One region of the Rodentibacter caecimuris genome, then DNA from elsewhere that is predicted to be linked to it. Evidence: riboswitches for the same ligand, from Rfam matches in the RefSeq annotation. Region 1 holds a riboswitch; the other holds the start of a gene.
What was found. A riboswitch is a leader RNA that binds a small molecule or an ion and turns the genes downstream of it on or off. The one in region 1 is predicted to bind thiamine pyrophosphate.
Positions count from the first base shown of each region.

Region 2: another riboswitch for thiamine pyrophosphate. It lies ahead of FEE42_RS00975 (hypothetical protein); the one in region 1 lies ahead of thiB (thiamine ABC transporter substrate binding subunit).

Region 1 is NZ_CP040863.1:2,457,256-2,462,131, forward strand. Features, by position in the region: gene ompA (porin OmpA) at 1-380, shown strand, start outside; gene FEE42_RS11955 (LemA family protein) at 492-1,073, shown strand; gene FEE42_RS11960 (TPM domain-containing protein) at 1,084-1,533, shown strand; gene FEE42_RS11965 (TPM domain-containing protein) at 1,526-2,323, shown strand; gene grxD (Grx4 family monothiol glutaredoxin) at 2,408-2,737, shown strand; TPP riboswitch at 2,853-2,946, shown strand; gene thiB (thiamine ABC transporter substrate binding subunit) at 2,985-3,983, shown strand; gene thiP (thiamine/thiamine pyrophosphate ABC transporter permease ThiP) at 3,990-4,876, shown strand, end outside.
Region 2 is NZ_CP040863.1:202,030-206,905, forward strand. Features, by position in the region: gene FEE42_RS00965 (ABC transporter ATP-binding protein/permease) at 1-688, opposite strand, end outside; gene FEE42_RS00970 (TonB-dependent receptor) at 746-2,917, opposite strand; TPP riboswitch at 3,083-3,174, shown strand; gene FEE42_RS00975 (hypothetical protein) at 3,251-3,460, shown strand; partial or broken gene tenA (thiaminase II) at 3,474-4,121, shown strand; gene thiM (hydroxyethylthiazole kinase) at 4,141-4,876, shown strand, end outside.

The sequences.
Region 1 (4,876 bases):
TAAGCAAAACTTTCAACTTAAATTCTGATGTTACTTTCGCTTTCGGTAAAGCAAACTTAAAACCACAAGCACAAGCAACTTTAGACGGTATCTATGGTGAAATCGCACAAGTAAATAGCGCTAAAGTAGCCGTTGCTGGTTACACAGACCGTATCGGTAAAGATGCAGCAAACTTAAAATTATCACAACGTCGTGCAGATTCTGTAGCTAACTACTTAGTTGCTAAAGGTGTTGCAGCACAAGACATCACTGCTACTGGTTATGGTGAAGCAAATCCTGTTACCGGTGCAACTTGTGACGCGGTTAAAGGTCGTAAAGCGCTTATCGCTTGCTTAGCGCCAGACCGTCGCGTTGAAATCGCAGTTAACGGTACTAAATAATTTCATTTAGTTATCCGTTGATGGATTAAATAGAAAAAGGCCTAAACTTCGGTTTAGGTCTTTTCTTTTAGTAAGAAGAATTTTGTTAATTTTATTAATAGGAACATTATCATGAAAAAATGGCTTGTTATTATCCTTGTTGTTATCGTGGCAGGATTTACTTTAATGTCTAGTTATAACGGTTTAGTTAAAGCGGAAGAAGAAATTGATTCTGTGTGGGCAAACGTAGAGTCTTCTTATCAACGCCGTGCAGATCTCATCCCAAATTTAGTAAATACAGTGAAAGGGCAAGCAAATTTTGAACAGCAAACCTTAACGAATGTGATTGAAGCAAGAGCAAAAGCGACACAAACTAAAATTGATCCTGCAAATATGACGGAAGAACAACTTGCTCAATTCCAGCAGGAACAAAATCAAGTGGGATCCGCATTATCCCGATTACTTGTTACTGTTGAACAATATCCGCAATTAAAGGCGCATGAAGGCTTTATGAATTTACAAGCACAACTTGAAGGAACAGAAAATCGTATTAATGTTGCCCGTAATAAGTTTAATGATGCAGCTCGATTGTATAACCAAAAAGTGCGTCAATTTCCAACAAAATTTGCTGCGTTGATTTTGGGTTTTAAAGAAAAACCTTACTTTAAATCCTCAGCCGGTGCTGAAAATGCGCCAACAGTAAATTTTAACTAGGACATAGCGGATGAAATTCCTTTCAAGAATCCCTGTTGATAAAAAACAAATTGAGGCGGCAATTGCTCGCCTTGAAAGTCAAAGTTCGGCAGAATTACGGGTTTATATTGAACGTAAATTACCAAAAACCGAAAAAGGATTATCGGCGATTGAGCGAGCATTACAAATTTTTGGTGAGCTTGATATGCATCAAACGGCAGCAAAAAATGCAGTATTAATTTATGTTGGATACAAAAATCATCTTTGTGCCATTATTGGTGATAAAGGAATTCATCAATTTGTCGATGATGCTTATTGGCAAAAACAATGTGATTTAATGATTGCACGATTTAAGGAAAAAGCCTACACACAAGGTATCGTTGAGGCGATTGAACATATTACCGATACCTTAAAAACGCATTTTCCTATTCAAGTTGATGACAGAAATGAGTTGCCAAATGAGGTGATTATTCATGACTAAACTTTTGCAAATCATGAAAAGTGCGGTTGTTTTTATCTTCGTTTTTTGGGGCGCTTTTGTCTCTGCCGCACAGTTTCCGCCTACGCCAAATCCTTTCCATTATGTGAATGATTACACCAATACGCTTTCCTCACAGCAACGGCAACTTCTAGAAAACAAACTGGTCTCTTATGGAGAGGCAACCAGCTCGCAAATTGCCGTTGTGCTTGTACCGACTACCGGTGAATATGAAATTGCGGATTATACTTTTGCCTTAGGTGATAAGTGGGGAATAGGGCGTAAGCAGCTAAATAACGGCGTTTTAATGTTAATTGCAAAAAATGATCGCAAAGTATTTATTGCGACAGGGCAAGGTTTAGAAGGGGTATTACCGGACGCTTTTTTATCACAGGTTATCCGCAATGCAATTTTACCGCAATTTAAACAAGGGCAGTATGCACAGGGTATTAATGACGGATTAAATGACATAATCGCTGCAAGCCAAGGGGAATACGGTGCTTATCAAATGGAAGATAGTGAGTTTGATAAATATATTCCTTTCATTATGGTGCTGGTGTTTATTGCCTTTGTTGTGTTTGGCGAATATCAATATCATAAAGATGAAATTTATATCAGCCCGAATCAGCGTGATCAATTGAATCGAATTGTGCGTCAATCAACATTATCCCGCCGTCGCGGAGGCTCTGGTTTTGGTGGGGGATTTGGCGGCGGATTCGGTGGTGGCGGTTCATCGGGAGGCGGTTTTGGCGGTGGAGGATTCGGTGGCGGCGGTGCCGGCGGAAGTTGGTAAACCTGACATAATTACTCAAGTTCTAATTTGTGATACCTCTAACTTATGTTAGAATACGTGCCTCTATTTTTTACGGGGAACATTATGGAAACGTTAGACAAAATCAAAAAACAAATCAGCGAAAACCCGATTTTAATTTATATGAAAGGCTCACCAAAATTGCCTTCTTGTGGTTTTTCTGCTCGTGCGGCAGAGGCATTAATGAACTGCAAAGTACCTTTTGGTTATGTGGATATTCTTCAGCATCCGGATATTCGTGCTGAGTTACCTGCTTATGCTAATTGGCCAACTTTCCCACAATTATGGGTAGAGGGTGAATTAATTGGTGGCTGTGATATTATTCTGGAAATGTATCAAGCAGGTGAGTTGCAAACGTTATTAAGCGAAGTTGCAGCAAAGCACCAAGAAGCATAATCTTCCATCCTTAAAACCCGTTTATTGCGGGTTTTATTTTGTCTAAATTTTGTGATCAAACTAACAGTTTTGTTTCAAGGTGCTTGTATATTTTAAAAAGTTTATATAGACTTTTAACCCTTAGTCGGGGTGCTAACATTGTTTGGCTGAGAGATACCCGTGAACCTGAAACAGATAATGCTGGCGTAGGAAACTAACTCTTTTCATTAGGCTGTTTCTTCATTTCTATTTTTATAAGGACAGTACAATGAAGAAAATAATCCTCATTTCAACCGCACTTTTTGCTGCTTCTGCATTTGCTCAAACTGCTGCACAACCACTCACTGTTTATACTTACGATTCTTTTAGTGCCGATTGGAGTGCCGGGCCGAAAGTCAAAAGCGGCTTTGAAAAACAATTTCCACAGTGTCAGTTAAATTATGTTGCCTTTGATAATAATGGTACTTTGTTTAATCGTGTACGCTTAGAAGGAAAAAAAATTAAAGCGGATGTGGTATTAGGTTTAGATAATCATCAAATTGATGAAGCCAAAAAATTAGCAATGTTTGAGCCTAACCAAGTGGATCTTGGTAAATTGGCATTACCGCTAAAATGGGATGATCACACATTTTTGCCTTTTGATTTTGCAAAATATGCTTTTATTTACGATAAAAATAAATTAACTAACCCACCAACAAGTTTGAAAGAATTGATTGCGCGTAAAGATCTAAAAGTGCTATATCAAGATCCGCGAACCAGTAGTATCGGACGCGGTTTATTACTTTGGGTAAATGCCCTTTATCCGCAGTCGGAAGCACAAAATGTCTGGAAAACCTTGTCAGAACACACTGTAACGATTACAAAAGGTTGGACAGAAGCCTACGGTGCATTCTTAAAGGGGGAGGGGGATCTCGTGTTAAGCACAAACACCTCGCCAATTTACCATATTCTTTCTGAGCAAAAAGATAATTATATGGCTACGGAATTTAGTGAAGGCGGCGTATTACAAGTGGAAGTCGTTGCTAAAGTGGCGAACCGTAATAATGCTTGCGCGGATCACTTTCTTGATTATTTGATTTCACCGGAAGCACAAGCCGATATTGCGAAAAATAATGTGATGTTACCGGTCATTGATAGTCCTATCGAAAGTCATATTGATGCGCTAAAAAAACATACTCAAAATACGCCGGTACTGGATACGTCAAAAGTCACGGGAGAACAATTAAAAACTTGGATTAATCAGTGGCAAAAAGCACTTTCTAAATAGTTTCTAATGATATCGTTGTTTTCTTATCCGCATTTCCGTCCTCGTCATTATATTGGCGGAAGTGCGGTTATTTTTTTCATTGTTTTGCTTTATAGCACATCGCTTTCTGCAGTATTTTCCGTCGGTGGAAATTATTCTTGGGAGGCTTTCAAGCAGGATGACTATTTACATCAAGTTATCTTTTTTAGCTTCGGGCAAGCCTTTTTGTCAGCATTGCTTGCTGTGCTGCTCGGGGCATTATTTGGACGTGTGTTTTTTTATCAGCCTTTCCCGGGAAAACGTCTTATCCAGCGTTTACTTTCCCTTACTTTTGTGTTGCCGGCGCTTTTGGCGATCTTTGGCTTACTCGAAATTTATGGCACAGAGGGTTGGTTAAGTCGGCTAATGCAGTGGTTAGGGATTAATTGGAAACCGACAATTTATGGGTTGAACGGTATATTAATTGCCCACCTCTTTTTTAATATTCCCCTTGCTGCGAGGGTAACGCAACAAGCCTTGCAAGCTATTCCCTCAGAACAACATCAGTTAGCCGCACAATTAAATATTCAAGGTTGGCAATTTTTTCGTTTAATTGAAATGCCTTACCTTAAAAACCAGCTTTTACCGACTTTTGTTCTCATTTTTATGCTGTGTTTTACCAGTTTCACCATCGTGCTTTCTCTTGGTGGCGGGCCACAAAATAGCACTTTGGAGGTTGCTATTTACCAAGCGATCTTTTTTGAATTTGATTTTCCTAAAGCGGCTTTATTTGCCTTGATTCAATTTGTTTTTTGCTTTGTATTATTTGGAGTATCCCAAATTTTTGCTAAACCGCCGGAAACCAACCTTTCCCAATGCTATATTTGGTTGATGCCGCCATCAAGTGCGGTCAAAATTTTTAATGTTTTTATTTT
Region 2 (4,876 bases), 350 kb from region 1:
CAGACATCAGTGTGGCAAAAATGATGAACGCATAAATGAAAAACACTACACCTTTTTCAATCGGTAAACCAAATAGACTGAGAACGCCTGAAAGCGACCAGAGAATAATAGTAAATTCAATGGTCGTCAGCACGGAGTTAATCATACCCCGCACAATTTGTACGGTACTGCCGATAAATTCACGGGCATCTTGTTCAATACGTTGATCGATATTGTCGGGCAGATCTTGCTCATATTTGAGACGGTAATATTTTTTATTTTCCAGCCAGCGTTTCACCAAAATAGCATTAAGGCTTTCTAACCAGCGGATTTCAAATACTTGGCGAAGAAAATAATCGACAATGGCGTGAAGCACCTGTATGAGTGCCAAAAGTGCATTAAGTTTGGCAAAGAACCAGAATTTATCCGACGCCAATTCTTGCATTGAGCTGTATAAGCCATTGTAAAAGAATGAATTCAGCACGCTAAACCGTACTTCAAGTAAAATCATTAGGAAAAGCAATAGCAATATGGCGATAAGTTTAACCCGGTTTTGCTTGGTAATGGACGGCGAGGCAATTCGCCAAAATTTTTTGCCGAAAGTTGTTTGTTTTAATGCCGTAATTGTAAGGATAAAGTAGATTATCACCCAAAAAAGTGCGGTCAAAATCCAGTTTAAACTATTATTGAGTTCGGTTTGCCAGTTCATAAATGTTTATCAATGAAAAAAGGGCGAGAGTGTTTCGCCCTGATAAGACTCAATGAATTAGAAGGAATATTCTACGTTAGCCCAATAAGTGCGAGGCATACCTAACACGGCAAAGCTGCGATCATAACGGCCGCGCTGAACCTGCCAGTATGATTTATTAAATAAATTTTCTACTCCAACACGGAATGTTAGGCTTTGTTGCTCACTTAATTTCGCCACATATTTGGCACCTGCATCAACCGTTGTATAAGATGGAAAGGCAAATTTTTCAGAATAATCTTGATAGGATTTTCCATAGTATTGAATTGCCGCATTGAGTGTTAAATTTCTGATAAACGGGGTATCCCATTCAACGGCGGCTTTAGCAATCCAACGAGGGCTGGCAACTTGTGAGCCGTTGATAATCGAGCCGGCAAAACTTGGGTAATCAATTAATTTTCCTTGATTGTAAGTGATACCTAAACTTGGGCGTAATGTACTATTTAGCAGATTTCCGTAGATATTTAATTCAATGCCACGGTTACGTTCTTTGCCTTGTTCCTGTCCGGTTTTAGCATGAATACCGGGGCGTGATAATTGGTAAATGCTTAAGGTTGTGGTCGCAAGATCTTTCCAGTTTTTGCGCACCCCTAATTCGATTTGTCGGCTAACAACCGGTTTTGCCATAACGCCGGTATCCTCATCGGTTGCACCCGGTTCCAAATCTTCTAAATAATTGGCATAAAAAGTTAAGTTTGGATTAGGTACATAGGCTGCCATCACCATTGGGCTAAAACGATTTTCGTGATAACGAACATCTCGGCTTGGTTTTGCCGGATAAGGCAGGGCGTGTTGTTTAATCCACTGGAAACGTCCGCCGAGTGTTAAACGAACTGTGTCATCAATAAATGAAGCGGTATCTGCAAAGGCAAGGCTGTAACTCGCTAGTTTTTCGTTCGTTGCGCCCTGCGTTACAGCACTATTAGGCTGACGGGATGTAATAAATTGCGGGTGATAAAGGTTGATATTGGAATAAACATTTTGATTTAAAACCGCCCCCTGATCGAAATCACGTTGGCGTCTTACCGCATCAAACGCTAAATTCCAGTTGTGGTTGATCGAACCGGTTTCAAATTCACCTTGTAATTTTAGATTTCCGCTTGTTGTACGAATATGGTAATCCATCGCTCTTAGTTGTTGTAAACGATATTGTTCGGTATAGGTGGTTTCATCCATCATTCGAACTTGACCGAATTTGCCGTAATAGCGTGATTCCATATAACCCAAGCCACCGGATAACACCATGCTATAAGGCAGCTCATATTCAAAGGTTCCCATAATGGTTTGATCTTGAGTGGTTTGACCGTTCCAATACGGCACAAAATTTGTATCGCCGCTTGGGGAGCTTGGTAAACGATAGTTTAAGCGCTGAATATCTTGAATACGTGCACGACCGCCATGTGTTGCCCGTTTGGTGTACATATAATCAATACCGGCACGGAATTTCTCACCACGATAGTCTAAACCCACAGCAAATTCTTTGTTTCGTTCGTCATAATTACGGCGTGCCGTATCACCATCACGATATTTCCCGTTTAGGCGGATACCCCATTCTTTATTTGCACCGAAACGGCGACCAAAATCAAAGGTTTCCTGTAAACGATTGTTGCTGTACCAAGCAAAACCAAGTTGATTAATGTCTTTATCAGTCGCCCGTTTGGTCTCAACATTTAAGGAAGAACCGGCGGCACCCTCAGGATCCATTCCGGCGACAGCCGTTGAAGCACCTTTAATTAACTGAGCCGAGCTAACGGCAGCGGTTGGGGAGCTATAAGTAGAATAAAGTCCCGCTAATCCGTTAACCGTAATTTGACGGGCATCCAGTTGTAATCCTCGCACATAAATTCCCGATAACGTATTGGTTTCTCCACCGAAATTCATTACTGAAGAATCAATTTTAGCAATCCCGTCTAAAAGATTACGTTGTTGAGAATTTTCAAAGGCTTTTTCATCATAGTGAACAACCGCAATAGGCGAAGTAAATGCAGTTTGCATCCCAAGTAAACTGAGATTAACAATTTCTTTTTGTTTTTCACCAGCGGCTTTTGCTTTTTCCAATTCGGTGACGACATTCACTTGATCCAATACCATTTCGGAACTTGAGCTGACATCGGTTTGTGTTTCCGCCAACACTGAAACAGATACACCGGTAAAAAGTGCGGTGTAAAGAATACTGTGTTTAAACGCCATATTTGCTTTCCTTAAAATTGATGTAATAAAAAAGAGCGGTAAGTATAACTGAAAATAATTATTTGCCTCAATAGGAATAATTTGTATTTGCTATTAAATGAAAATTTAGAGAAAAATAACCGCACTTTTGCTTGTTTTTTCTTCAGCGGCGGTATAGACTCTTAATCACTTTAGTCGGGGTGCCACGATGTGGCTGAGATGATACCCGTGAACCTGAAACAGTTAGCACTGACGTAGGAAACTAATATGCCAAATTATCTTTTCATTTTTCATTCCATTCTTAATTTTTCATTCTCGCCTATTCAAATCTCTTATTAATTTTGAGAGTCGGCAATGGCGTATATCCGGAATTTAAGTCTTAACTTTGCTGTTCAAGCCTTATTTGAGCGGCTTAATTTATTTCTTTCTAAAAAATTATTAGGTTCATCAGGCGAATCGACGTTGTTACGTTTGAGCGAAAGTATTGATATTCAGGGTTCGGTTCAAGAACAAATCAATGTTGAACCTAATCTATGTATAGCGTGGTTTACGCTAGAACTTTAAATAAGGAGACAAAATGATCACTCAACTTATTGAACGGGCACAACCTCATTGGCAACACTATATTGAGCATCAATTTGTTCGGCAACTGGCTCAAGGCACGTTAGCTAAACGTTGTTTTCAACATTATTTGAAACAAGATTATCGCTATCTTTTTCATTACAGCCGCGCTTTTGCATTGGGTATTTTTAAAGCAAAAAACTTTGCAGAAATGGCGGTGCCACGCAAAACATTAGACATTCTTAGCCAAGAAATTCAATTACATATTAATTATTGCAAGCAGTGGGGGATCAGTGAACAAGAGATGATAAACACGCCGGAAAGCCCGGCTTGTGTGGCTTATACGCGTTACTTATTGGATGTGGGAATGACGGGCGGATTGGCGTAGCTTTATGCCGCTATTACGCCTTGTGCCGTTGGTTATGCTCAAGCGGCTTACTATATCACAACGCATTATCCACGCTTGCCGAATAATCCTTATCAGTCTTGGATTGATGTTTATTCAAGTGCTGATTTTCAGCAAGCCGCAGCAGAAACGGCTGATTTTTTGACATCACTTTGTCAATCATTAAACCCGACTCAACTTACCCATATTCAGAACATTTTTACCACGGCGACACGTATGGAAATTAATTTCTGGCAAATGGGATTAGATTTATCTTAACCACAAAAAGGAGACTATGATGGAATCTATTTATCTTACAAAAATCCGTGAGCAAAATCCGCTCATTCATAATATTACCAACATTGTTGCGGCTAATTTTAGTGCCAACGGATTATTGGCATTAGGGGCTTCCTCGATGATGTCCGATAGCGAAGGGGAGATGGTCGAAATGCCAAATTTAAGCCAAGCTCTCGTGATTAATATCGGCACATTGATCGGCAAAGAACAAAAATCTATGTTGTTGGCAGGTAAAACGGCAAATGCGAAAGGGATCCCTGTTGTGCTTGATCCTGTCGGCGTAGGAGCAACGAGCTATCGGCGAGAGACCATACGTCAGCTGTTGTCTGAAATAAAATTTGCACTAATTCGTGGTAATGCCGGTGAATTGGCAACAATTGCAGGTGAAGCGTGGCAAGCGAAAGGCGTGGATGCCGGACAAGGTAACGTCGATTTGAAAGCCGTTGCCCAACGTGTCGCAAAGCAGCATGGCTGTGTTGTATTGATTAGTGGGGAAGTTGATGTCATCAGCGACGGTAGGCAAACCGCTACGGTGCATAATGGTACGCCGTTGTTCCCTAAAGTAACGGCATCGGGCTGTTTACTCAGTGCGGTCTGTGGGGCTTTCTTAGCTGTGGATTCGGGCGATCATTTTGCGGCAACCCTCGAAGCCTGTGTCGCTTATACCGTTGCGGGCGAACTTGCCGCTCAAGGTCTGACTACTCAAGTCGGCCAATTCCAAATTCGTTTATTAGATG